Regions from separate parts of the Paenibacillus sp. ACRSA genome, predicted to be linked through region 1. Evidence: riboswitches for the same ligand, from Rfam matches in the RefSeq annotation. Region 1 holds a riboswitch; each other region holds the start of a gene.
The links. Region 1 has a riboswitch for cyclic di-AMP ahead of MH215_RS27040 (3D domain-containing protein). Riboswitches for the same ligand answer to the same signal wherever they lie in the genome.

Region 2: it holds a riboswitch for cyclic di-AMP, as region 1 does, so the genes downstream of both, MH215_RS08730 (C40 family peptidase) here and MH215_RS27040 (3D domain-containing protein) in region 1, are expected to answer to the same signal.
Region 3: it holds a riboswitch for cyclic di-AMP, as region 1 does, so the genes downstream of both, MH215_RS16060 (3D domain-containing protein) here and MH215_RS27040 (3D domain-containing protein) in region 1, are expected to answer to the same signal.
Region 4: it holds a riboswitch for cyclic di-AMP, as region 1 does, so the genes downstream of both, MH215_RS10520 (hypothetical protein) here and MH215_RS27040 (3D domain-containing protein) in region 1, are expected to answer to the same signal.

The regions. Positions count from the first base shown of each region.
Region 1 is NZ_JAKRNP010000019.1:13,717-19,867, reverse strand. It holds gene yabG (sporulation peptidase YabG) at 1-506, opposite strand, end outside; gene rsmA (16S rRNA (adenine(1518)-N(6)/adenine(1519)-N(6))-dimethyltransferase RsmA) at 655-1,557, opposite strand; gene rnmV (ribonuclease M5) at 1,563-2,108, opposite strand; gene MH215_RS27040 (3D domain-containing protein) at 2,266-3,465, opposite strand; cyclic di-AMP (ydaO/yuaA leader) riboswitch at 3,738-3,991, opposite strand; gene MH215_RS27035 (TatD family hydrolase) at 4,232-5,002, opposite strand; gene MH215_RS27030 (HD domain-containing protein) at 5,370-6,151, opposite strand, start outside.
Region 2 is NZ_JAKRNP010000002.1:850,437-856,587, forward strand. It holds gene xynC (glucuronoarabinoxylan endo-1,4-beta-xylanase XynC) at 1-778, shown strand, start outside; tRNA gene MH215_RS08720 (tRNA-Leu) at 939-1,023, opposite strand; gene pelA (pectate lyase) at 1,210-2,175, opposite strand; cyclic di-AMP (ydaO/yuaA leader) riboswitch at 2,611-2,742, shown strand; gene MH215_RS08730 (C40 family peptidase) at 2,748-3,212, shown strand; gene MH215_RS08735 (carboxymuconolactone decarboxylase family protein) at 3,303-3,632, opposite strand; gene MH215_RS08740 (hypothetical protein) at 3,745-3,963, opposite strand; gene MH215_RS08745 (hypothetical protein) at 4,084-4,413, opposite strand; gene MH215_RS08750 (xanthine phosphoribosyltransferase) at 4,511-5,092, opposite strand; gene MH215_RS08755 (YkvI family membrane protein) at 5,297-6,151, shown strand, end outside.
Region 3 is NZ_JAKRNP010000005.1:74,750-80,900, reverse strand. It holds gene MH215_RS16090 (DUF4247 domain-containing protein) at 1-327, opposite strand, end outside; gene MH215_RS16085 (DUF4178 domain-containing protein) at 339-845, opposite strand; gene MH215_RS16080 (DUF350 domain-containing protein) at 895-1,296, opposite strand; gene MH215_RS16075 (PspA/IM30 family protein) at 1,391-2,062, opposite strand; gene lpdD (prenylated flavin chaperone LpdD) at 2,181-2,525, opposite strand; gene MH215_RS16065 (polysaccharide deacetylase family protein) at 2,681-3,469, shown strand; gene MH215_RS16060 (3D domain-containing protein) at 3,642-4,316, opposite strand; cyclic di-AMP (ydaO/yuaA leader) riboswitch at 4,319-4,511, opposite strand; gene MH215_RS16055 (amino acid ABC transporter ATP-binding protein) at 4,788-5,510, opposite strand; gene MH215_RS16050 (ABC transporter substrate-binding protein/permease) at 5,497-6,151, opposite strand, start outside.
Region 4 is NZ_JAKRNP010000003.1:186,513-192,663, reverse strand. It holds gene MH215_RS10550 (nitrogen regulation protein NR(II)) at 1-195, opposite strand, end outside; gene MH215_RS10545 (hypothetical protein) at 246-449, opposite strand; gene MH215_RS10540 (urease accessory protein UreF) at 723-1,424, opposite strand; tRNA gene MH215_RS10535 (tRNA-Leu) at 1,888-1,970, shown strand; gene MH215_RS10530 (hypothetical protein) at 2,051-2,326, opposite strand; gene MH215_RS10525 (glutathione peroxidase) at 2,469-2,948, opposite strand; cyclic di-AMP (ydaO/yuaA leader) riboswitch at 3,340-3,516, shown strand; gene MH215_RS10520 (hypothetical protein) at 3,632-4,030, shown strand; gene MH215_RS10515 (HAD family hydrolase) at 4,197-4,880, shown strand; gene MH215_RS10510 (Nramp family divalent metal transporter) at 5,013-6,151, opposite strand, start outside.

The sequences.
Region 1 (6,151 bases):
TGGCGAGTCTTCAGCACGCCATCATGTCCTGTAATAACCACAATGTCCGGCCTAACCTTGGGTAAAAGATGATACAACGTATCAGCCATAGCAGACTCATGTACATACTGTCCCTCCGCTGGAACGCGAAGCTGTTCGTAGAGATTCATACTTTTTTTCAAATAGTTTGGATCTCCGTCCAGGTGAAGCACTTTGCCAGGCATTTCGAAATATGCAGGTTCTTGCTGTTGGGTCCATTCCTGACCCAATCCTTCTCTATTCCGCTCCGCCTGTTCCATCCGATTCTGCTGTAGACGAGAGAGCGTCTGGTGAGCCTTAACATGCGCCTGTCGAGTCTTAGCGCTCTGCGGTTCATATGGAACCTGTATCAAATCATCCACCGGGGAATCAGCGAGCAGCCGGAACTCGGTACCTTTAATAACAGCACTGTCCACCTGAAGGCCTTCCACCCGAAAAGTCACATCTCCTCCGTATGACTTCCGAACGACCAAGTCTCCGATATTCATCAACATAATCACCTCTAACCCATCGTATGGGCTAGCACCCGGATTGGTTCATCCGATTTTACTACATTACCTTGCAGACCTAAGATTTAACAAATGACAGTTCACAAGAAGGCAATTCTAAAAAAATGCATTGTCTATACTAAAATGACTATAGCGCTGCACGTACTCCAGCTTCCCACATCACCGTACTTAACGTTGCATACTCCTCCAAGCTAAGAGTCTCACCACGTCTAGATGGCTGAATGCCTGCTTGCTCCAATAATTGGTCAGCCTGCTCCCGGTTATCCTTTGTGAAAAAGCGAGATTTCAGATTGTTAGAAATGGTCTTTCTACGCTGTGCAAAAGAAGCCTGTACCACCTCGAAGAAGTGTGCTTCATCTGGAACCTGTACTGGAGGTTGTTCCCGAACCTTAAGTTTAATAACCGCCGATTCCACATTAGGCTGAGGAATAAATACGGTCGGTGGAACAACACAGACGAGCTCAGGGACGCTGTAGTATTGTACGGCAATACTTAAGCTACCGTACTCCTTGGAGCCAGGTGCGGAAGCCATTCGTTCTGCTACTTCCTTCTGAATCATGACCACGATGCTGTCCACGGGCAGTTTTTCTTCCAGTAGCTTCATCATGATTGGTGTTGTCACATAATAAGGCAAGTTCGCAACAACGCTGACTTTGTCTACTTGACCAAAATCCGTTCGGAATAACTCCTCCAGATCCAGCTTCAATACATCTCCATGATGAACACGTACATTGGGATAAGGCTCCATCACTTCACCTAAGATCGGTAAGAGCCGCTGATCAATCTCTACTGCCGTTACAGGGCCCGCAACCCTAGCAAGCCGCTCCGTTAGTGCTCCAATTCCAGGTCCAATCTCAAGTGCACCTTTGGACTCGTCCAAATCTGCAGCGTTAACAATCTTGTTCAATATATTTTGATCAATTAGGAAGTTCTGTCCTAGACTCTTCTTAAATGAAAATCCATGCTTCTGAATAATCTCTTTCGTTCGTTTGGGTGTTGCGATTTCCAACGTCTCTTCCATACCCTTCATTTACTTCACAATCCTTCACATTCGATTTGCGATAATGCGGCAGAGAATTCTTCTCGGGTGATCTGAAACACACTTAACCGCTTGTGGAACTGCTTACCATTACAATATCCGATGCCGAGTATGTTCCCCATCTCCATACGACGTGCGGCAGCCTGTGGATGCACAATGAGTCCAGCAGCGATGAGGTCCTCCCAATCAATCAGACTCGGTGCCCCCTCATAGGACGTATGCACACGTGCTAGGGCATGGCGAATGGCTTCTGGCGAAGCGTTCTCGACTCCGATATCTCCTTTGCGCGTTGCGTCAGCCTCAGGAATGAAGGCGTGCTTACAACCTGGTACCTTATTGGCGATGATTTTCCGTATCCGCTCACCAGCATGATCTGGGTCGGTCAGAACAATGACACCTCTCCGCTCCTGAGCAAGTGCAATACGCTTCAGAATCCGCTGATTAATGGCTGAGCCGCCTGTTTCAATGGTATCCGCCTGAACGGCGCGTCGAATCGCCACCGTATCGTCACGGCCTTCAACCACGATCACTTCTTTTATCATGTTCCAATTCTTCCTTTCTAACGCAAAAAGAAGAGGAATATCCCTCTTCTCTGGCAAACGGCGGGCGAGACTGAATTCAGACCCTCCCGCCGCATATTCCGCATGAATCATTCATGCCTTATATTTTATAGCATTCCCATTTCAAAGTAAAACGATTTTAGTTCGCTTCCGGCTTCACCGGACCGATCACATAGACCGTCTTGCCTTTTTTGCGACCGAAGTTAATGGCATGCTTCACACTGTCATAATATACGTCAATCTTATTACCTTTGATAGCTCCGCCCGTATCTTCAGCACGACGGAAACCGAGACCTTCAATGTATACCCACCAGCCGATTGGAATGACTTTCGGATCCACCGCAATGGTGCGACCTTCTGTTACCCGAGTACCGGAGGCTGTTTTGGTGCCAATGCCAGGCTCTTCTGAAGAGTATGCTGTCATAGACACATTTTTGAGAACTTTAGAATATTTAAAAGAAGTACCTGAAACGGTAATGACTTTGCTGCCCGAGGCAGAGGGTTTATCCGAGTTCGATGATGCCGTTTTTGTTGCTGTTTTTGTCTTCGAAGTGCTAGCCGATACTGTTTGGATCTCAGGCTCCTTCACGACAGGTGCAGGTTTAGCTTTGGTTCCGACAGCGATGACTTTATCTACACGATTCGTCGCAACCGACTTACCAACCATCTTTTTGGAGACTAATTCTCCATCTTGGAACACTTTCTCAATGTGTTGTACGAGTGTACCTTCTTTACCACTTACGATGACGCGGTTATCACCTTTGTACAAGCTTGGGTCAGCCGTTTTGATGACTTTGAATGCGATGGGCTGTTCCACATCAACTGTACGCTTTGTTACACGCACTACACGGATTTTCATATCCTCTTTGATTGAACTTCCGAGTGCAGGGTAAACTTTATCATTACTTGCAATTTCAATACCTGACTTTTGAATGACCTCTTCTACCGAAGCATCGGTTGTATACAGAGTCTTGGTGTCTCCGTCTGCCGTAATATTTACTGGAATGGCCCGCTCAATAACGATGCGGTCTCCATCTGCAATCGCCCCATTTAAGGGCATGGATACCTGATCGTGAGGGCTGACTGTGATTGACTGCTCCTCTAACAATTCTTGAAGCATTCCTGTACGAGTCTCTACTGCCTGAGCTTTGCCATCGATAACCAGCGAAATTTGTTTTCCGGCCTGACCATATACGACTAACAAGATCATGATTGTAAGCGCAATTGAGAATATCGCGATCAATGCCATTTGACGCATGTTCTCATGCTTCCACCGTAACGCGAAAGACTTACTGGATGATCGTGACTCATGGGTCTCTTCTGTTTGGAATGTGCCCACTTCTCCGTCCTCCTTCATAGCCTCGCCGTCTAGAGTAATGCATGATGTCTTTGACGCGACTATACCTGATTTTCTACAGAACAAGGATTAGATCAACCTAGCCGGTTCTGCACCATGAATCAATCTTCGCAACATGATGTCATCCTCCTGAATACTTACCGTATGATGACAGTATTTCTTTTATTCAAAAACAAAAAAAGCCAAAGAAAGAGTGTAAGAGGACTCTTTCGTGGCTTCCGAATGATTTTGAATATCGGAAATTCATGCACGAGGTTGCCTCTCTTTTTCCGCTTGCGAGGTTAGCTGTCGGGTTCGGGCGAAAGAGAGCCGCCCTATCTCCGGTCACCCGCTCATGGCGGATGCCCTTGAATTCACCCCGAGACCCAAAGAAGAAATCAAATAGTGCTTCGCAGATCATTCCGCTGCTTTTGGGTCAGCGAACGATGCGCACCGGCTATATTCACCGATGTTTAAGCCCTATTGGTTCCCCCGCTCTCCGATAACGGAGACTCAGCGAGATCGATTCATGAAAGTAATGTTGTTCATCGGAAAGTGTCCCTTTGTTCATCCCCCGAACATCTGTCCAATTTTCCGCACAACAATTCACTGAAAAGATGATATCCTGTTTCGATGCATGTTGTAAAGCGTTGTTCAAGTACGTTTTTCTAAATATTTGGTTAAAATATTGTAATATTCTTGATTTATTTGGATCAAAAAGCAAATTACCTCCGCATAGCTCACTTTTTCATCCCATTTGCTCTAGTTTTTAACGAATACCAAATCGTTCCATGGCATTTTTGGTGGTTATTGCGGCAATTTCCTCTAGCGAAATGCCTTTAATTTCCGCAGCTGCTTCTGCAACCAGACGTACATGCGCTGTCTCATTTCGTTTACCGCGAAATGGATGTGGAGTCAAATAAGGAGCATCGGTTTCAAGGAAGAATCGATCCATCGGAACCTTCTCCAGTACCTCTTTGGGTTGCTTCGCATTTTTGAACGTAATCGGCCCCCCGAACGAGAGGTGAAACCCGAGATCTAGACATTGTTTCGCTGTTTCCCAGCTACCTGAGAAGGAGTGCATTACTCCGCCAACGTCCCCAGCCTTTTCTTCCCGCAAAATTTTCACGATGTCCTCATGCGCATCCCGATTATGAATGACGATGGGCATGTTCAACTCACGAGCTAGTCCAATCTGTTGTCGTAATACACGCTGTTGCACATCCTTTGGTGATGTATCCCAATGATAATCTAAACCAATTTCGCCAATCGCAACGACTTTTTCATGCTTGCATAAAGATGCAATCCATTCCAAGTCACCCTCTTGCATCGTAATCGCGTCCACGGGATGCCACCCAACAGCTGCGTAAATAAAGTCATATGTCTCGGCTAATTTCATAGTGGATGGGATCGTTTCTCGGTTAAAACCGACATTAATCATACGGCTAATTCCTGCATCAACAGCTCTTTGAATCATAGCTTCACGATCCTCGTCGAATTGGGGCGCATCTAGATGGGTATGGGTGTCGAATAACATCATGTTTCGTTCTCCCTTTCTGTCGAATCAGAATAAATAGGCTGTCTATTCACGCTTATGCAATGTGCAACCATATCTGATTAATTTTATTTGAAAAAAGTAAATTTTTAGGGTGGATAAAATTAGCCTATACAGGTTTTTTCAATCCATTTGACCCTAACTAACTACAATATGTGGGATGAATCGCTCACAACATACTCTATATGTAGATCTGTTTAGGGATATATAATTTTATAAAAAAACCTAAGATTACAAAATTATGTCGATCTACATATCCTCTCCATTAAAGCAGATTACTGTATCATGAGAACATCTCAGGTTAGAAATGCTTTTTAGCATAGCTACTTTGGCATAAAGCCGCACCACCCAATCATGAGAAGTAGGGGCGCAAATGAGATGGCAGCTCATGAAGAATGGTATCAACCTTATTCTGCGGATAGTATAAATGATGCTTTCCACGATGAATGCCACTGATTGAACGGACAATATCGGAAACCTCTGACAACTCATGCAGCTGGTCCTGCCGATCTAGCAACAAGATCTGCTTATCCGTCGATTCATTCGGACGAAACACATCATACGGAAGATCGGTCGGAAAATCAATTTCAAGATCATACTCAGGATTTAATCCTGCCTTGGCGAAAGCTTCACGCATCTCTTCAATCGTCTCTACATCGATCTGTTCAACCTCTACATACTTATATAGTCTGCGATCCATAAATCGTTCGCACAACTCACTTAGAACAGCATCGTCTTCTTTGCGCCATTGCATGAATGCCGTTTGGATCAATGCCTCATCCAGTTGCAGATACTCATGAACAGCAAGTTCGCCTTCAAACAACTGCGGCAGAGGATCTAACATGAAACGGAAATTAAATCCCTGCTGCACCAGCGTTTTAGCTCGTTTGAAAATTTGACGCAATATAATCTCAGAACTGCGGGTAACTGGATGGAAGTAGATCTGCCAATACATCTGGTACCTTGACATCAAGTAATCCTCAACAGCATGCATACCCGACTCTTTGACCACAATTCGTCCGTGGTATGGACGGAGCATACGCAAAATCCGATCAAGGTCAATCGTACCATAGTTAACACCTGTGAAATATGCATCGCGGAGTAAGTAATCCATGCGATCAGCATCAAGCGGGC
Region 2 (6,151 bases), on a different contig from region 1:
CCGTAGACAGTATGGACCAATGAAAGAGGATGGTACGATCAGCAAACGTGGTTATAATATGGCTCAATTCTCCAAGTTTGTTCGTCCAGGCTATCTGCGAGTGGATGCAACGAAAAACCCGGATACCAATACGTTTGTGTCTGCTTACAAAGGAGATAACAAGGTTGTCATCGTCGCAATTAACAAAGGAACTTCTGCGACCAGTCAGCGATTCGTCCTGCAAAATGGTAATGCCTCTACTGTATCCTCATGGGTAACGGATAGCAGCCGTAACTTAGCAAGTGGAGCACCGATCAATGTGTCTAACGGCGCATTTACTGCACAGCTTCCTGCTCAAAGTGTAACCACATTTGTAGCGGATATCACTGGGCCTGGTAGTGGTAACACAAGTGGTACAACGTATGAAGCTGAAACAGGAACTACCTTAACTGATGCTGTAGTTGAGACAATCTACCCGGGTTACACAGGTTCAGGCTATGTGAATTTCAATGCACTAACGAATTCTGCCATCCAATGGAATAATATCAACAACGCGACAAGCGGTACCAAAAACGTAAAGTTTCGTTATGCACTAGAGAGTGGCACACGTAACCTCGATGTGTACGTTAACGGAAACAAAGTGATCAGCAATACCTCTTTTTCAGCAACAGGAAGCTGGTCGACATGGGGCGAGAAAACCATTCAGGTGCCCATGAATTCAGGAACGAATACCATTAGAGTTGTAACAACAGGTACAGAAGGACCTAATATCGATAATATTATAGTTACAGCATCATAATACGTGCAGTGTTTAAATGGCAAAAAATTGCCCAAGCCTCCAATTGGTCGTTGGTCGCAGTAACCAACACTGAATGGACAAGCAACTGTGAAGTCCTCATATTGGTGCAAAAAAAGGTTCCCCGTTAGACTAATGTCTAACAGGGAACCTTTTCATTCGATGCGGTCGAGAGGACTCGAACCTCCACGGGGGGTTAGCCCACACGGACCTGAACCGTGCGCGTCTGCCAATTCCGCCACGACCGCATATGTATATCCGTGATATATGTATCTCGGCGACAAAAAATAATATATCACGCAAGCATCTACATGTCAATATTGAAATGCTCATGAAGAAACCCGATCCAGATATTCACTTTCGGATCGGGCTTCATGTTCAGGAGCTGGCATAGGATCTGCCATGATTGGTACCAGTTTAGGATCTAAATTAAATTACAGTTTGGATGGCCAGTTACCATACCATGCATAACCGCCTCTTCTTTCTTTGTCAATATCGCTCAATTTGTATTTTACGATGCCGTCACGGCCGATAAAGATGGGTTTATCCGTTCCAATCTCATAGAAACGAGCCCAGATCGGTGCAGCTTTAGAATCAGCGATAATTTTGCTATCTCCGTTTGCTCTTTCATATCTGTAGCCTGTGATCTTCACTTTGTTAAACCAAGCTTCTGCTCCCTTGATAGATGCTGTAATTTTGGCGTTGGAAGGTCTTGTTTTTAGGAATTTAACAATCGTTACACTCTCTCCAGCTGTTAATGATGGTACTTCATAGATTCTTGCACCTGCAGGCTTCAGTGTGCTTGAATCATGCTGTTGTCCCCATGCTGTGAGCTTGCCACCTGAAACCACCTGTGTATTCAGAATCGCATCTACACCTTTAGCAACCGCATTTTTACTACGATTGGCAAGGTTGCTGTCGATAAAGGAGAAGTCACCTTTTCGCGTCGCTACTTCATCCAGCATGTACATTACATTAATCATCGCATCATCATTATAAGTAATATGTTTGTGATAACCAGAACTTTGATAAACTTGAGGCCATCCACCATTGGAATATTGCATATTCAGCAAAAAATTAATCCCTTTGATCGCGGCAGCAGAATAACGTGGGTCGTTTGTCTTTTTAAATTCTTTGGCTAGTCTTCTAATTTCTGAGTATGTAGCTTTATTGTCGATCGTAGATTTCGCCCACTCACCAGTTGATTGCTTATATTCTTTTCTCCAGCCACCATCGGCTCGTTGATTCTTCAAAATATCGGATATGCTTGCTGTTGTTCCTGAAGCATCCGCAGCAGATACAGTACTAACCGGTTGAATGATCATACCTACCGCAGAAAATACCATTGAAAATGCTAGAACTAATGTAACTAACTTTGTTTTTGTATTCAAAATGATCACACACTCCCCTTTATTATTGAAATCATTCAATTCTTCATTCTATTTACTCTCGCCCTATAATTACACCCCTCTCCATCAGCTCCTTTATTTGAATTAAATTATAACTACTATACTTTTATCCAATATGTGGATTGGATAGAACGATCTTATGCAAAAAAAATAACTTTGTCAATTAATGCAACATCTTGTAACATTCCGCGATTATTGTATCGATCAGAATAGTTCAAACTGCACATGACAAACCTCGAGTGATATACACTCCAGTTTGGATTTGAATCACATATTACTTTTTTGTAATTAGTTTCGCTGTCATTTCGTGTTTATTCTTCATAAAAATCAATAGTTCCGTTAACATTGGGCGATAAAGAAGGTATTAAGATGGGTTTGACATTTACGCATATATGCAATATAGTTTCAAAAGGTTACAAAAACTTAATTATTCATTTGCCGAGTTTCATGTTTGAAAACGGGGGAACCATTTTGGGTGAATTATTCTTATACATAGGAAATATAGGGAACCTTCTACCGAACCCTTAGCTAACTCCGTAGGCAACGAAGGGAGAACATTGATTTTGAAAAAACTTATCATCTCCATTTTTGGAGCAGCAGTACTATTTACATCAGGTGCAACAAGTACAGAGGCAAGCACAATCAATACAGTCGTTAATAACATGACAGGCATTCCTTACAAATGGGGCGGTACAACCATGGCCGGCTTCGATTGTTCTGGATTTATGAGATATCTCTTTGATAAATATAGTATTGATCTACCACGTACTTCTCAGCAGCAAGCCAAAGCAGGAACTCCAGTATCCAAAGCGAATCTTCGCACAGGAGATCTTGTTTTCTTCAACACAATGGGCAATGGCGTTTCACACACAGGCGTTTATATCGGTGGCGGTCAATTCGCACATGCTTCAAGCAGCAAAGGGGTCAGCATCACCAAATTGTCTAACCCTTACTTCAAAGACCGTTATGTCACAGCTCGCCGAGTTACCGGGCAGTTTATGTATAATAAAATGATTGGAAAAATATAATATAACTTCGATGTACATAAATAAGGACCTATTCCCGTAGCATTTGCCAAGGAATAAGTCCTTATTTTCATTTGTATAGCTCCATTCTACTTAGTGGAGCGCCTTCTGTACGCGCATTGCACCCTGGGATAGTGCATGACCGCCGCCTACGGCACCCGCAACAGCAACGGTCTCCATGATCTCCTGATCGGTAGCGCCTTTCGCACGAGCTTCCTCCACGTGATAGAAGGTACACACTTCGTTATTCGCAAATAAGCCAATGCCCAAGGCAATTAATTGTTTCGTTTTGGCATCAATGGCTCCTGGCTGAAAGCATTCTCCCGTAAACTCATGGTAAGACTTCACCACTCCCGGTAACACATCGCTCAACTCACCAATCTGATCTTTATACGCATGAACCTTTTCATTCATCAATGTCATATCATTGCACGCCCTCTCGGAGATAGTTCCACATCCTTCACTGTAACTATCCTTTCTCCTGAGCGAATCGATTATGCCAATGGTATGATGGTAAATCCCGTTAGCTCATTTCCTACTCGCTAAGTGGACTCTGACGCGGCTCGCTAAACAACTGATAGCGATAACTTCGATCGAGCTTAACCACACGCCGATTCTGCCGACGAATGAGTACCTGCTCTCCATCCCAAGCAACAACAATTCCTGTGACATCATTGGACTCAAGCTCGTCCCTTACCACTCTAACCTTTTCACCTGACAAACGCAGGGCATCCAGCTCTGTATCACTAATCATGTCTATGGCTCCTATGTTCCAAATTAATTTACAAAAAGAGACCTAAATGACAACTCATTTAGGTCTCACGTGACTGTATTGGACTGTCATGTCATACGAAGCGTATGTCCCGACTGAAATTTACCGCTGCGCGTGCTCTTTGCTGTCATTCTTCTCAAACCAAAAATCAAGCACTTTGGCGGACATCACACGTTCTTCAAGGTACTCCACTTGATGCGGTGTAAATTGCTCTTTCCAAGAGAAGGACAACTCTTCACACAAGCCTACAATCGTCAGAAGTTCTGACCAGGCAACATAGCGTTTGTACCAGAAAAATTGAGGATGTTCAATCATATAGGGATAAAGGTCATCGAATTCCGTATGTTTACAATCCAGGGCACGTTCAAAATGAACTTTCGATTCCGCCAGCTTATCAATAAAAAATTGTTCTGTTGCCGGTTGGTTCCCCATGGTGTTGCCTCCTCTCCCTAACATAACCCCATTATAAATGAATTCTGCGGTCATGCAAAGGCATTGTTCAAAAAATAGGCCCTTTTCCTTTAAAATGTCACATTTCGTTATCGTCAAACTGAATGCTTCCTTCGTTCAGGGAACGAATACGTACCAAGGCTTCAACAGGGATTCCCTGTTCACGGATGGTTCGTGCTCCTACTTGAAAACATTTTTCGACGACTACACCGAAACCAACTAATTCAGCCCCAGAGCGTTCAATAATCTTGATTACACCGCGAGCTGCATCCCCATTAGCAATAATATCGTCTATGAACAAAATACGATCATTCTCATGAATATATTCACGAGATACCATAATATCGGTCACAATTCCTTTCGTAAACGATGGTACACGTTCACAGTAGGCATCAGGATCAGCCAGTAGCGTTTTTTTGCGTCGAGCGAATACAAGAGGTACTCCTAGCTCATGTGCAACAGCAAAAGCTACCGGAATGCCAGAAGACTCCACCGTAATAACACGTGTTACACCACTTTCACGAAAACGTGAGGCAAACTCACGTCCCATTTCCATTGTCAAACCAGGGTCAATCTGATGATTCAGCAGTCCATCCAATTTAAGCACCTGATCGGAGATGACTACTCCTTCTTCTAAAATACGTTGTTTCAACACTTCCATGATTTGACCTCCCAAGCCTATCCTATGACGTAAAAGTATCATAGATATGACTGTCAATTCAAGCGAAATCAGCTTTATTGCTACTTAGCCTTACAATTGATGCTCAAAGAATGAGCTCATTGTCATGAGTTTCCAGGGTCAAGCATACCTTGTACCATGGCACCCGCATGTCCAAACTATTCAGGGGCCTGAGAGGGGAAACACATGAAACAGGCATTTCGGGTGCTGCAGATCGCATTTACATACATTGGAACGGTGGTAGGTGCCGGCTTTGCAACAGGCCAGGAGATCCTGCAGTTTTTTACCCAGTATGGCAAATGGGCAACGCTCACCATCGGCCTATCCACCATACTTTTTGTCTGGCTAGGCACCAAAATGATGCTCATTGCACACGATACAGGCTCCCGCTCCTACGAAGATCTTAATAAGCATCTATTTGGCTACAAAGCAGGCAGATGGATCACTTGGATTACCCTTCTCATTCTCATTGGAGTGAACAGCGTCATGTTGGCTGGAGCAGGCTCCGTCTTTGTTGAACATCTCGGCTTGCATTACCAGACCGGCTTACTCGTTACACTTGTCGGTACTTACCTCCTTCTGGGACGAGGTATCCGAGCCATTATGCAAATGAATAGTATCGTTGTGCCGATGATGCTGCTGCTCTCGCTGCTTATGATTACCAGCACACTCCATCAACCTGGGGCTTCTAGATTTATCACGTTAACAACCGATAAAAGTCTGATACAGGTATGGCTATCTCCACTCTTATACACTTCATTTAATCTGGTATTAGCCCAAGCTGTACTCGTACCTTTAGGAAACCAGATTCAAAGTCGAAACATGCTGAAGTGGGGCGGCGTACTCGGCGGAATTGGAGTAGGCTTTATGCTGCTCGCAGCTCATTTTGCTATGTCTGCACAGATGCCGGGAATAACACAATTTGAAATTCCGATGGGCAGCATTGCCTTTCAGCTTGGTTGGATCGTTCAGTCCGTTTATGTATCCCTGATTTTCATGGAAATATTCAGCACCTTTGTAGCAGACATTTATGGTATGACG
Region 3 (6,151 bases), on a different contig from region 1:
TTTGGAATCAACTTCAATTAACGTGTCTTCCTCTTTATTGGGATCCTGCTGTAAATGGTAATATTGATCCTGATACACCAGGAACATCCGCTCGGTACTCTCAGCCGAAATCTGATCGGGTTGACGCTGCTCAGACAATTCCTGGGCAACCTCTGGAACGGTACGCTCAGCAGCCCGGTATACATAGGATGTGGTGTTACCGCTACCACTCACAGATTCAAGTGGGTAGGTGTCCTGTACGGTAGGTGCACCGCAAGCGGACAACAGTGACATCACAAGGCTAAGAACCAACATTAATTTCAAATTATGTGCCATGCGTTTTTTCATGGGAACCTCTCCTAGCTCGAACGAATCACTTTGATATCCGCAGGAAGGATAACCTCACCCTCATAAAGTGTAAAACGTCTGTCTTGCCACTCCACACGAAGTAGCTTTTGATCATCAGACTGATACTGCCACACGAGCTGCTCTCCTGCCTGGCCATATGGTGTTCTGCCTGCAGTCGTTACCATACCTCCATATTCTTCCTCCAAGTGGTAAGCGCGTCCATCTAGATCTAATAAGGTTGGTACCTCATCTGGTGCATCTAGACGACCATCAATGGGTGTGTAGAGTGCATAACGTGTCAATTCACGTTCTTCAATGTGCAAGTGTCTAAAAGCTGTACCATCCTGCAGTGTTAATACGACGGCATTTCTCGAACGATGATGTACCCGCCCAACAACCTCATATGTCACAAGAGAGACTTCACAGATATCACCAGGTTCAAGTTGTAGCATCGTCTTCTCGGCCCGAGGCGGTTCGGGTTTAGCTAGTATTCCTTTAATCCGTTTCCATACACTCATGCCCATTAACTCCCGTTCTATATCTTCTAGAGGTTGGTTGACCCTCAATTTATAAGCAAGCTGCAATAATTAATGCGCCTACAATATGCAATGCACCTGAGAAGAGACCATACCCTGTTTTCCCTTGTTGAATACCTGTATCCAGATCTAGATTGGCTCTTGTACGAATAACATAATGCACGCCATTCTCCAGAATCAGCAATATAATAAAGGATACGACAGATACGAGCAGTGCCTCACCAAGATGTCCTGCAGTTGAGATGGAGGTCGCTAGTACATAACCTTGGGCAAACAGCTTCATAACCATCCGAGTGGTTACAGCCATATTGCCTGCTTTCACTTCAGCAAAATCCTTGTATTTCGTAAACAATGAATCCACATACATCAAGACAAACAGCAAAACCGAACCCGATAACGTCCAGACCAGCATTGCCAAAATGTTCAAATCCATTTCAACAGCCCCCACATTTCAACATGAACCGCATTTAAAAGCGAAGAAGAAACACATGTCTCTTCTCCGCTAATTTCCTTACTTCATCCAAAAGTTAGTTCTTATTATCGTACTGCTTCATCAGTGCTGCCAGTTCATCTTCAACCGCCTGATCTTTACCAAGCTTCTCGAATTCATCGTCCAAGGACTTTCCTTTGGAGGACATTTCATTGCTTGCTTCAGCCTGTGCTTCCATTTGCATCATTTTTTCTTCCATACGCTTCATTCCAGCACTTGCTGTGTCAGAACTGAATCCGTTCAGCGCTTTGTTGATTTCAGTTTGAGCCTTCGCTGCATTATAACGAGCAACCAAAGTCTCACGTTTGTTTTTCATTTCCGTTAACTGCTTGCGCATCTCATCTAACTTACCACGCAGATTGTCAGCAGAAGCTTTATTCTGATCATAGCTTGTTTTGTATTCAGCCATTTTTTCTTCAGCCGTTTTCTTTTCTTCAAGCGCTCGGCGAGCCAAATCCATATTTTGTGCGCGAGCTGCAGTGTGCGCTTGCTCTTCGCGTTTCTTCACTAAAGCTTCTTGCTCTTCGTAAAGCTGCTTGAACTTCTTCTCAATGGCGATCTGTGCTGCTACAGCCTTCTCCGCATCTTGCAAGTCCTCTTGCATATCACGGATATACTGATCTGTCATTTTAATTGGATCTTCTGCCTTATCAATGATGGAGTTAATATTGGACATCGTTAGATCTCGTAAACGTTTGAAAATGGACATTATGTTATTCCTCCTAGTCGATATTACAACCTTGTATATAATCATACATACGTGATAATCCTCAACCCGTTTCAATTTTAGCAAAAAAAATCATAACAAACTTCTTCATCATGTAAAATTATTCATTTATTTGACCTTTTTGCAGCAGATGTTCATCAAGAAGCCTCTCTGCAGTCTGCACGATTTCATCAATCTGCATGCGTGTGATCGCATCAAAATGAATGCCCATAATTACCGTCACCGTAACCTTCAACTGATGTGCCGCCTTGCGCGCAAGCCTCTCGCATAGCTCCTGCTCCTTATGCCCTGGAACATGAAAGGTAGCCCCACTAAGACGATCGTGATCTACATAATAGGTTGCCACCGCCCCTATATGTGCATCGCCGCCTGTAACCATGAACACTTTGTCGTGCCCCACTTCTACAACCTGTAATCGAATAGAACTCAAATCATATTTACTCATGCTAATCCACCTATCCTTTTCTCTATCTCATGTTATGGTCCGAATTATGAACAAGATTCGAGAGACTGACAATGAAACATCTCACAAGTCGAATAAATCACGATTACATCGGGCATACCATAGAGAACGCATTTTGGGAAAAGGGGGCTGCTATTATGCGTATTCGCCTCATCGCAATATCATTTATCGTCTTTCTCTTGAGCGGAAATTTCGCTCCTGCTCATATGTCGGCTGAACCGAACCAAGCCAGTACACCTGTCACCGAGTTTGATGCACAAAGCGATGAACAGCTCACGCTAGGTCAACTTAGACAGAAATATGCTGATACGTTCAAGACGAATGGGCCTTCCACCAAACAGGTTGCTCTGACTTTTGATGACGTTCCTGATCCAAGATTCACTCCACAGGTATTGGATGTTTTGAAGAAATATAAGGTCAAAGCGACTTTTTTTATTGTAGGCAAACGGGCAGAGAAACATCCGGCTCTAGTCAAACGCATGGTTCGTGAAGGTCATATCATTGGTAACCACAGCTATAGTCACCCTGAATTTAGTAAGCTGACGATGAACGATTTTCGCACACAAATTTTACATACCGGGGATATCATTCGCAATCTATCCGGGTATACGCCAAAAATGATTCGCCCACCTTACGGGGATATTAATGAAAAACAGCTTCAATGGGCTCAAAAGCAACAATATAGCATTGTGAACTGGAATGTCGATTCACTCGATTGGAAAGGTCTTTCCAAAGATGAAGTGAAGCAGAATATTTTATCGGCTGTTAAACCAGGGTCGATTGTTCTTCAACATGCAGGAGGCGGAGTGGGCTCTAACCTACAAGGAACGATTGATGCGTTACCAGAGATCATTGAGGAGCTTCGAGCACGGGGATATAGCCTTGTAACACTGGACGAGATGTTAAACATCTCTAAGAGCAAGTAATTCCAGCATAGCGATTTAAGAGATCGCTTCGGTTGGTATCTCGGTAAGCATAAATGATTAGTGAATAGCTGCGTATGAATCGTCTGATCCAACGTTAAACTAAAAAGGGCGTCCTCTACTCACAGCAGACTGTGAATGGAAGACACCCTTTTTCATTTTGTTTGCATGACGTTTATTTTAGAATGTAAAGCTCAACATCTTGGAAACCGAATGTGCTCACGGATTGTTTACTACCAGGAATGAAAATATCAACGCGTTTACCTTTAATTGCACCGCCTGTATCTCGCGCCGTAGCTACAAACGCTTGTTTCGGCAGTCCTGGGTGTGTGTGACCTGTCACGAGCACTTTGGTTCCCAGCGGGATCACACTTGGATCTACAGCGATTGTACCCAGTTCAAGCGGATTACCGAAGTAATCTACAGCACCCCATTTTCCGTTTTCGGATGGATCTGCAGAGTATGCTGTTGCCTTCATTTCAATGGATTTACTGTAATCAAATGTTTTACCCCAGGCTTCAACCACTTTGCTGTCTGCATTGACATCTAAGCTCGCTGTTGTGATTGTTTTAGCCTCTGCTTTGGCTGCTGGAGCCGCTGCTGCCGAGACGGTGTTGGCTTGTCCAGGTACAGTAATTTTCAGCCCACCATAGATGTTATAAGGTGAAATATTGGCATTTGCTTTAATGAGTGCGTCCATACCTACACCATACTGTTTGGATAAGGTATAGAATGTATCCCCCTCTTTGGCCACATGAACAGAGTCAGCGTAAGCTGGAACGGCCTGAATGAGCATAGCTGCTGTCAGCAATGCTGTTGCTGCTTTCGCAATACGTTTCTTGTTAAACATGGTCTTCCTCCCTCATTATGCCTGCGAGGTTAGTTGTCGGATTCGGATGGAGGAAACCACCCTATAGGTTCAATCACATGCACTTACGTTATGTACGTCCTAATTCACCCCTAGCAGTACGCGATCATCAAATCTCGTTTCTGCATCGTTACATCCCCCGCACTTCCTCCTCAGAAGTTTCGGCAGGAACAATATATCACAATCTTGTAACCTATAGTTGTAGTAAATCTTACCAATACGTTTACTCTACTTCAAAATGGGTTAATAAAATAAGCTATTTTCACATTAACAATTCATATATGTCTTCTACATAAGTAACAAAAAAGTTACCTTTTGTTTTTCATTGCTTCCAATTATGTATCTTGTAAACAAATAAAAACAACCCTGCCGACGATGATGTCGACAAGGCAATTTTGTTATCCTTCATTCATTAGTGTTCCCCAGCTGGCTCAACAGCTTATGATCACATTACTATAGAACTTTGGCAAGAAAATCACGTGTACGAGCATTCTTAGGTGCACCAAACACTTCATCAGGTGTTCCTTGCTCTATAATTACTCCGCCATCCATAAACAGAATCCGGTCTCCTACTTCACGAGCGAAGCCCATCTCATGTGTAACAATGACCATTGTCATTCCACCCTCTGCCAGACGTTTCATGACATCAAGCACCTCTCCAACCATCTCTGGATCAAGTGCTGAAGTTGGCTCGTCAAACAACATTACGTGTGGCTGCATCGCGAGTGCTCTCGCAATCGCAATACGCTGTTTTTGTCCACCGGACAACTGGTTAGGGTATGCATCTTTTTTGTCAGAAAGACCAACCGTTTTAAGCAAATCGGCTGCAATCTGATCGGCTTCCTGCACGGATTGTTTCTTTACTTTGATCGGGGCAATCGTGATGTTCTGCTGGATCGTCTTGTGAGGAAACAGGTTGAAATGTTGAAACACCATACCCATCTTCTCACGAGTAGCATTGATGTTATGCTTCGGTTCTGTAATTGAAACACCTTCAAATAGGATCTCGCCTGAAGTCGGCTGCTCAAGCAAGTTCAGACAACGCAAAAACGTACTTTTACCCGAACCGGATGGTCCGATGACAACGACAACTTCACCTTTGCCAATCGTGACATCAATGCCTTTTAACACTTCATTTTTTCCATAGGATTTATATAATTGACTAACGTCGATCACTTGCATTCAACTTCCTTTCCAGTCGTCCGAGCAGCTTGGACAATATGAAGGTCATTACAAAATAAATTGCTGCTGCAATAAGGAATGGATTCATCCCTTGGTACGTAATATTTTTGACCACACTTGCTTGATACATAATGTCGACCATACCAATAATCGAAATAATGGAAGACTCTTTAATAATCGTTACAAACTCATTACCGATTGCCGGCAAGACAGCCTTGAACGCTTGGGGCAAAATAATGTAGCGCATCGCTGCACCTCTACCCATGCCAAGTGAACGAGCAGCCTCAAGTTGTCCACGATCTACACCTTGCACCCCTGCACGGAATATCTCTGCAAGATAAGCACCACTGTTGATAGAGAGTGTGATTACACCGGCTTGTAGCGCCGAGAAATTAATTCCAAAGGTCAGTGACAAACCATAATAGATAATCATCAATTGCACGAGCATTGGCGTACCACGAATCAGTTCAACGTACGCTGTACCGATCCAACGCAGAATAGCCATATCATGCATACGGAACATACAGATAATCAAACCGATGATTACCCCGAATAATACACCCAGTGCAGATAAGAGGAGTGTGTAACCAATACCTTTAGCATAGAAGCTTTTATACGCCCAAAATACTTCAAAT
Region 4 (6,151 bases), on a different contig from region 1:
TAGATTGAGATAAGGCAGTGTACCGGATTCAGAATAAAAGTAAGCTGGTAAGTGTGTGTAGTCATGCATTTGACCAAGTCCTTGTCGCCAAGCGTTGTTGCAGCTACGAATGATCCAGTTGTTATCTACGATAATGAGCTGGTGGCGCATAAATTGATAAGATAGTTTCTCTAGATCGGTTGTTAAGTACCGCATTGGTTGAAACCCTCCTTGTGGTCAGTTGGCGAATGAGACAGGGTGCTTTGCTAACGTAGATCGTCTGGAATTTGTAAAATATCTGCGACCTGATTCCGGAATCGGGTAGCCTTGCGTGTGCCGTGAATTAGGTTGGATAGACGGTATGGTGGGATGTCGTGTTGTTCGCAAAAGGTCTTCTGATCCATCTGGAGTTCGGTTAAACGGCGTTTGATGGCCCATCCGAATGGGGTCACGGGTTTCTTTTTGTTCAAAAGGGTTCACCCCTAGGTTAAAAGTAGTATTCAGTCGCTCCTACTTCGGGTAGAATGTAGGGAGATGCGCGCTGTATATTTCATTATATACGTTATTACGTCATGTAACAATTAAAAATGACGGAAATAAGTGTATTTTATGATTTAAAATGACGTAAATTCGCAAATTCATCCATTAATGAATAACAACAAAAACACGCCAGCAAAGGAGTTGCGGCGTGTTTTTGTTCAATTGGAGAGGTATGTGTTGCGGGAGAATGCGTGGGTACGCAGCTATGCTTTGAATGCATGTAACCCTGCACCAAGCATGTGGAAGCTTGGGAATAGTGACTTCATAGACGTTGCTGTTGCTTGTGCTGGTTCATCCGCAACGGAGGCGCTGACAGTATTCCATTCATGCTCTAGGTCTGTGGTTAGGTGAACCATCAGTTCCTGTATGCTTTGACGATCGAGGGGGATGGCTTTCGAGGCTTCCGTTATGCATGCATTTGAGGCTGAGTGGAGATAACCGAGAACTGCCTCCTCGACGGGGATATCGAGATAGTGGTTAATCCAGGCGTGAACAGTGGATAGGCATCCAACTGAATTATAGGTAGACAGGGTGTGCTCGAGTTTTCTGAAGTCGATCCAGGGATGGAGGGCTTGAGCGAGCTTGATTAACCGTTTGCCCATAGCGGAGGAGTGTTCCCTGAGATCTGGAGGGGTTCGCTGGACGTGAACTAGTTTGTCAATAAGAGCTGTTCGCCATGTGTCCTTCTGATCCGCTGCACTGTAGATTCCCTTAATTGCCATTCCTTCCAGGCGCACAATGCTCGGATGTAATTGACAACGCATGAATGATTCCAGGTCTGCTACGTTACGGATTGAACCTTCTGCTATAAGTGCATCCATGCCGAATGAATGAGTGAACCCTCCGACTTGAATGGAGGAATCAAGCAGTTTGACATAATCGAGCAGCTTATTCCCACGGTTCACGATCTTTCGCCTCCTACGTTCGCTAAATGTTATTATATATAACATTTTATTTCGTTTTGGTGCTGTTTATGAGTTTGAATCCGAATTATATGATATATATAATCACATAATTATCCGCTTTTTGTCAATTAAATCTTGTTTATTTTGCGCTAATTTCTTAATGTGTTAGTTATAATCACTCAACAAGTTATGTATTGGAGTGTGTGGTGATAATCTTGTCATTGAAAGAGAAATAGTAAATGTAATATTAGTGGTTATTCCATTGGGTTGCTCATTGAAGCTTATCAAGGGTAAAGGAACTACAAAAATAGTTCAAACTCAAGGATATGCAACTGCTGTGGAAATATGACGATTCATGCAGTTAGAGGGGGAACTATCGTATAAGACAGCTGAATTTAAAAAATGCTTTACTTTTATAATGAAACCCGGTATAATCAATTTTGTTGCCGATAATTTACGACATGCGGTCGTGGTGGAATGGCAGACACGCTATCTTGAGGGGGTAGTGGGCTTATGCCCGTGGAGGTTCGAGTCCTCTCGACCGCATCATAATGCAAGACAGAAGAAGCTTCCGAACTCGGAAGCTTCTTTTTTGTTTCTAACGTTTTTATTTTATTCTAACTTCATTAAGCCTGACCGATTTGAAGTAAACGTATGATTTCGCCATCAATAAGCTCTCTACTTACTTGCATGAATCCTAACGATTCATATAACGTCCCGGCGATCTGATTGTCTGATCGATGTGCAATCATAATCCTTGTACCATTAGAAAAGTCACAGGTTGTAAATCGATGTTCATCCTTAGTTCCTCCCGAATTTCGAATTCGCAGAGGATCTAGTGCTCTACGATGATCTTGAACCCTTTCTCCGAACCATTGCAGTAAGTACTTTTTGCATACCACATCACTCCTCTCAACAGAACACTCTAATGTATATCATAAGCTCTCATGCCAAAATAAGCTCTTGAGTGCAAAAAAAGCCACCGACCAGAGAGTTCCTGCTTAATGCTGGGGTCTCCAGTGAGATGGCTGTTGGTTGTTCAATTTATTTTTTTAATAATTTCTCGATGTCAGCTTCAATCTGATCAGGAGTTGTTTTGGGTGCGTAACGCTTTACGACACGTCCGTCCTGATCCACGAGGAATTTAGTGAAATTCCATTTGATTGCTTTGGAGCCGAGCAGACCTGGAGCCTCTTTGGTGAGATGTTGGAACAGGGGATGAGCGTTCGATCCGTTGACATCGATTTTCTCAAACATAGGGAAGCTTACACCATAGTTCATTTGGCAGAACTCAGCAATATCATCGGATGAGCCTTTTTCCTGTGCAAACTGATTGCTCGGGAATCCGAGAACTTCAAAATTACGATCTTTGAATTTATTGTACAGCTCTTGCAGCCCTTCGAATTGTGGTGTCAATCCACACTTACTAGCTGTATTCACAATAAGCAGTACTTTGTTCCGGTATTGAGACATTTCTTGTTCTTGGCCTCGAAGCGTATTAACTTTGTATTCATAAACGGTCATAAAAATCGCCTCCTATATCGAATGGATTAATCCTATTTTGTATATATCTATTATATTGGTTGCAATTAAATAATGCAAAACTAATATTGGATAATTATAGTTTTAGTACTTTTTGAGCTTGAATTGGTCTTCTTATGGACGAATAGGTAGAAGATTTCTGTGATCACGAGAATTAGAGAGCTTTGGGGAGATGTATGAAGCAAAAATATGTTGTAAGCGATATCATTGGGTTGAAACGGCATAAATCAGTCGATTCGGTGATCTATGTACACTTTACATCAACATGACCTCGGTGTATGATTCATATCGTAATTTCTAATTTAATTTCTATTGTACATGAAAAAACGAAACAAACGATAATATCGATCTAATCAGTCATGATGTAAGAACGATGTTTTAATCGCTGAGTTTCCATTCATTCATGGGTGGAAAACGGGGGAACCAACAGGATGCGCTGTTCTAGGACGGTATGGATCCATGGGGTGAATTTTCCGGTAACAGCCGGAAATAGGGCGACTCTCGCGCCCGAATCCGTCAGCTAACCTCGTAAGCGTTAAAGGGAGAGGCAACAAGCCGTACGCTGGTTCATGGTGTTTTTGCCATGGATTCTTTAAGAAGCGTCCGGGAGGCCTTGGTCCCCCACGCTTCTTTTTTGTTGTCTTTTCACGCTAAGGGAGGAACGAATGATGGATAATGAGATGATTTTAGTAACTGCTCCGAACGAAGCGGGGCGCAAATTTATCAAACTATTGATGTACAAAAAAATGCCGTTTGCCGTTCTGACCAACAGTGCAGGGGAAGAGCGGAAACTCCGGAAGTTCGGGGTAGAGCATGTCATTCGCATGAATACGGCTGCAGCTGAGAAATGGTTCTTGCCTCAGAGTAGTGTAGGCAATGTTTTTATTTTTGAGAATAGTCTGAACTTGACCTGCCGTTATTTGCAGATCTGTCGTTCATGGACATCCAAGTCACTGTGTGTAATTACAGAACAGAGCCATCCAAAAGGAATTTATCGTGGCATGGGGGCCGATCGGATTGTCTATTCATTAAACGGAGAAGTGGGCTTCCTGCTTAACGGTTGATGCTGCAACCGATGATTGCTCCCTTGTCAGGTGCCTGATATAATTGGACTAATAGATCATTATACTTATGAACAAAAGGGTAAACGGAATTTTGAGGAGACTCATGCATGAAGTGGGTCTTCTTTTTTTATTGTTCAGGGGTGCAGCAAGATAAGGAGGAATTGATGTGCCGGATGTACGTGGGTTAAAATGGTTGTTCTTCGATGTAGGAGATACGCTAGTGGACGAATGGGAGCCTGTAGACGATATTATCGGTCAGTTCGTGAGAGAAGCCTGTGCGCTTGGATATCCGGTGCAGATCGAGACTGTACGGGAGATATTTGTCACCTGTTACCGAAACTACGAGGCGTGGCCAATGAAAGTGGCGATACGTACGTTGATTAGCGATGAACAGCATAGAGAACAGATTCAGGCTAAATTGAAGTTTCGTAAAGAGCTTGAGCAACCTTATGCGTGCGCAGGTTCAGTGCTGAAATCACTGTCACGATATTATCGAATTGGCATCATTGCTAATCAGAGTCCGGGTACGGAGGAACGGCTAGAACGTTACGGTTTGCGTAAGTATGTGAATGTGCTCGCCTGTTCCGCTGAAGAAGGAGTGTCCAAGCCTGATCGTGAACTGTATGCAGTGGCATTGAAGCAGGCGGGATGCAAGGCGGAGGAAGCGGTGATGATCGGAGATCGCATCGATAATGACATCGTTCCGGCGAAGAAGCTTGGCATGCGAACGATACGCATTTTACAGGGGTATGGACGGTTCCAGCCTGAGCTTGAAGATCAGGATCACCCGGATTGGACAATTGATAATCTAGAGCAGCTTCTTCCTTTGCTTTTACCAGATCAAGACTAGGAGATATATACTCCAAAATAAAATTTGTAGCTGATGACCCTACTGGAGCATATCGTTCTGGGAAAGGTTTAAAAAAGAGCCGACCCATTTCAAGTGAACATTTCACTTTGGATGAGTCGGCTTTTTTTAGAATTAAAACAGAGCAATGGTCTGAATAATGAGGTACACATTCAGGACAACGATGACTGCAGCAATGATCCATGACGTAATTTTCAACCACAGTTTGTTAGCGAATGCACCCATACTCTTCTTATCACTTGTAAACATGACCAGCGGAATAACCGCAAAAGGAAGTTGTAAGGAAAGTACAACTTGGCTTAGGATCAGAAGTTCCTCTGTTCCATGCTCTCCTGCAATAGCGGTCACAATGACGGCAGGAATGATTGCAATCAGGCGAGTGACTAGACGCCGCAACCATGCAGGAATTCGAATGTTGAGGAACCCTTCCATAACAATCTGTCCGGCCAGAGTGCCAGTAAGTGTCGAGTTCTGACCTGATGCCAATAGAGCAACGCCGAACAGAACACTTGCAACAGTGGTACCGAGCAGGGGTGTGAGCAGATGGTAAGCATCTGCAATCTCGGCAACCTGTGTCATGCCGGCACTATGGAATACTGCCGCAGATACGATCAAAATCGCTGCGTTGATGAACAGCGCGAGTGTAAGTGCAATCGTGGAATCCATCGTTGTATAACGAATGGCTTCTTTTTTACCCTGCGGTGTCTGTTCGATCTGACGTGTCTGCACAATGGAGGAATGCAGATACAAGTTATGCGGCATGACGGTAGCTCCAATAATACCAATCGCGATGTAGAGCATAGCCGGATTCTGTAGAATTTCAGTGCTAGGTACAAAACCGTGAAGCACCCCGCCCATATCGGGTTTTGCCAAAAATAGATCAATACCGAAACAAAGGGCAATGGTCGCCATAAGTACAATTACAAGGGTTTCAAGCGCCCGGAAGCCTTTATTCTGTAACACTAAGATCAATAGTACGTCCACAGCTGTAATGATAACGCCGTATAACATCGGAATGTTGAAGAGCAGCTTCAAGGCAATAGCGGAACCAATAACTTCCGCTAGATCGGTGGCTGCAATAGCAAGTTCGCAGAGTACCCAGAGCATAATAACCACCGGCATACTGAAGCGTTCACGACAGGCTTGAGCCAGATCGCGTCCTGTGACGATCCCGAGCTTACCCGCGAGTGATTGCAGTACAACAGCCATCAGATTCGAGATGAGAATAACGGACAGTAGTGTATAACCAAACT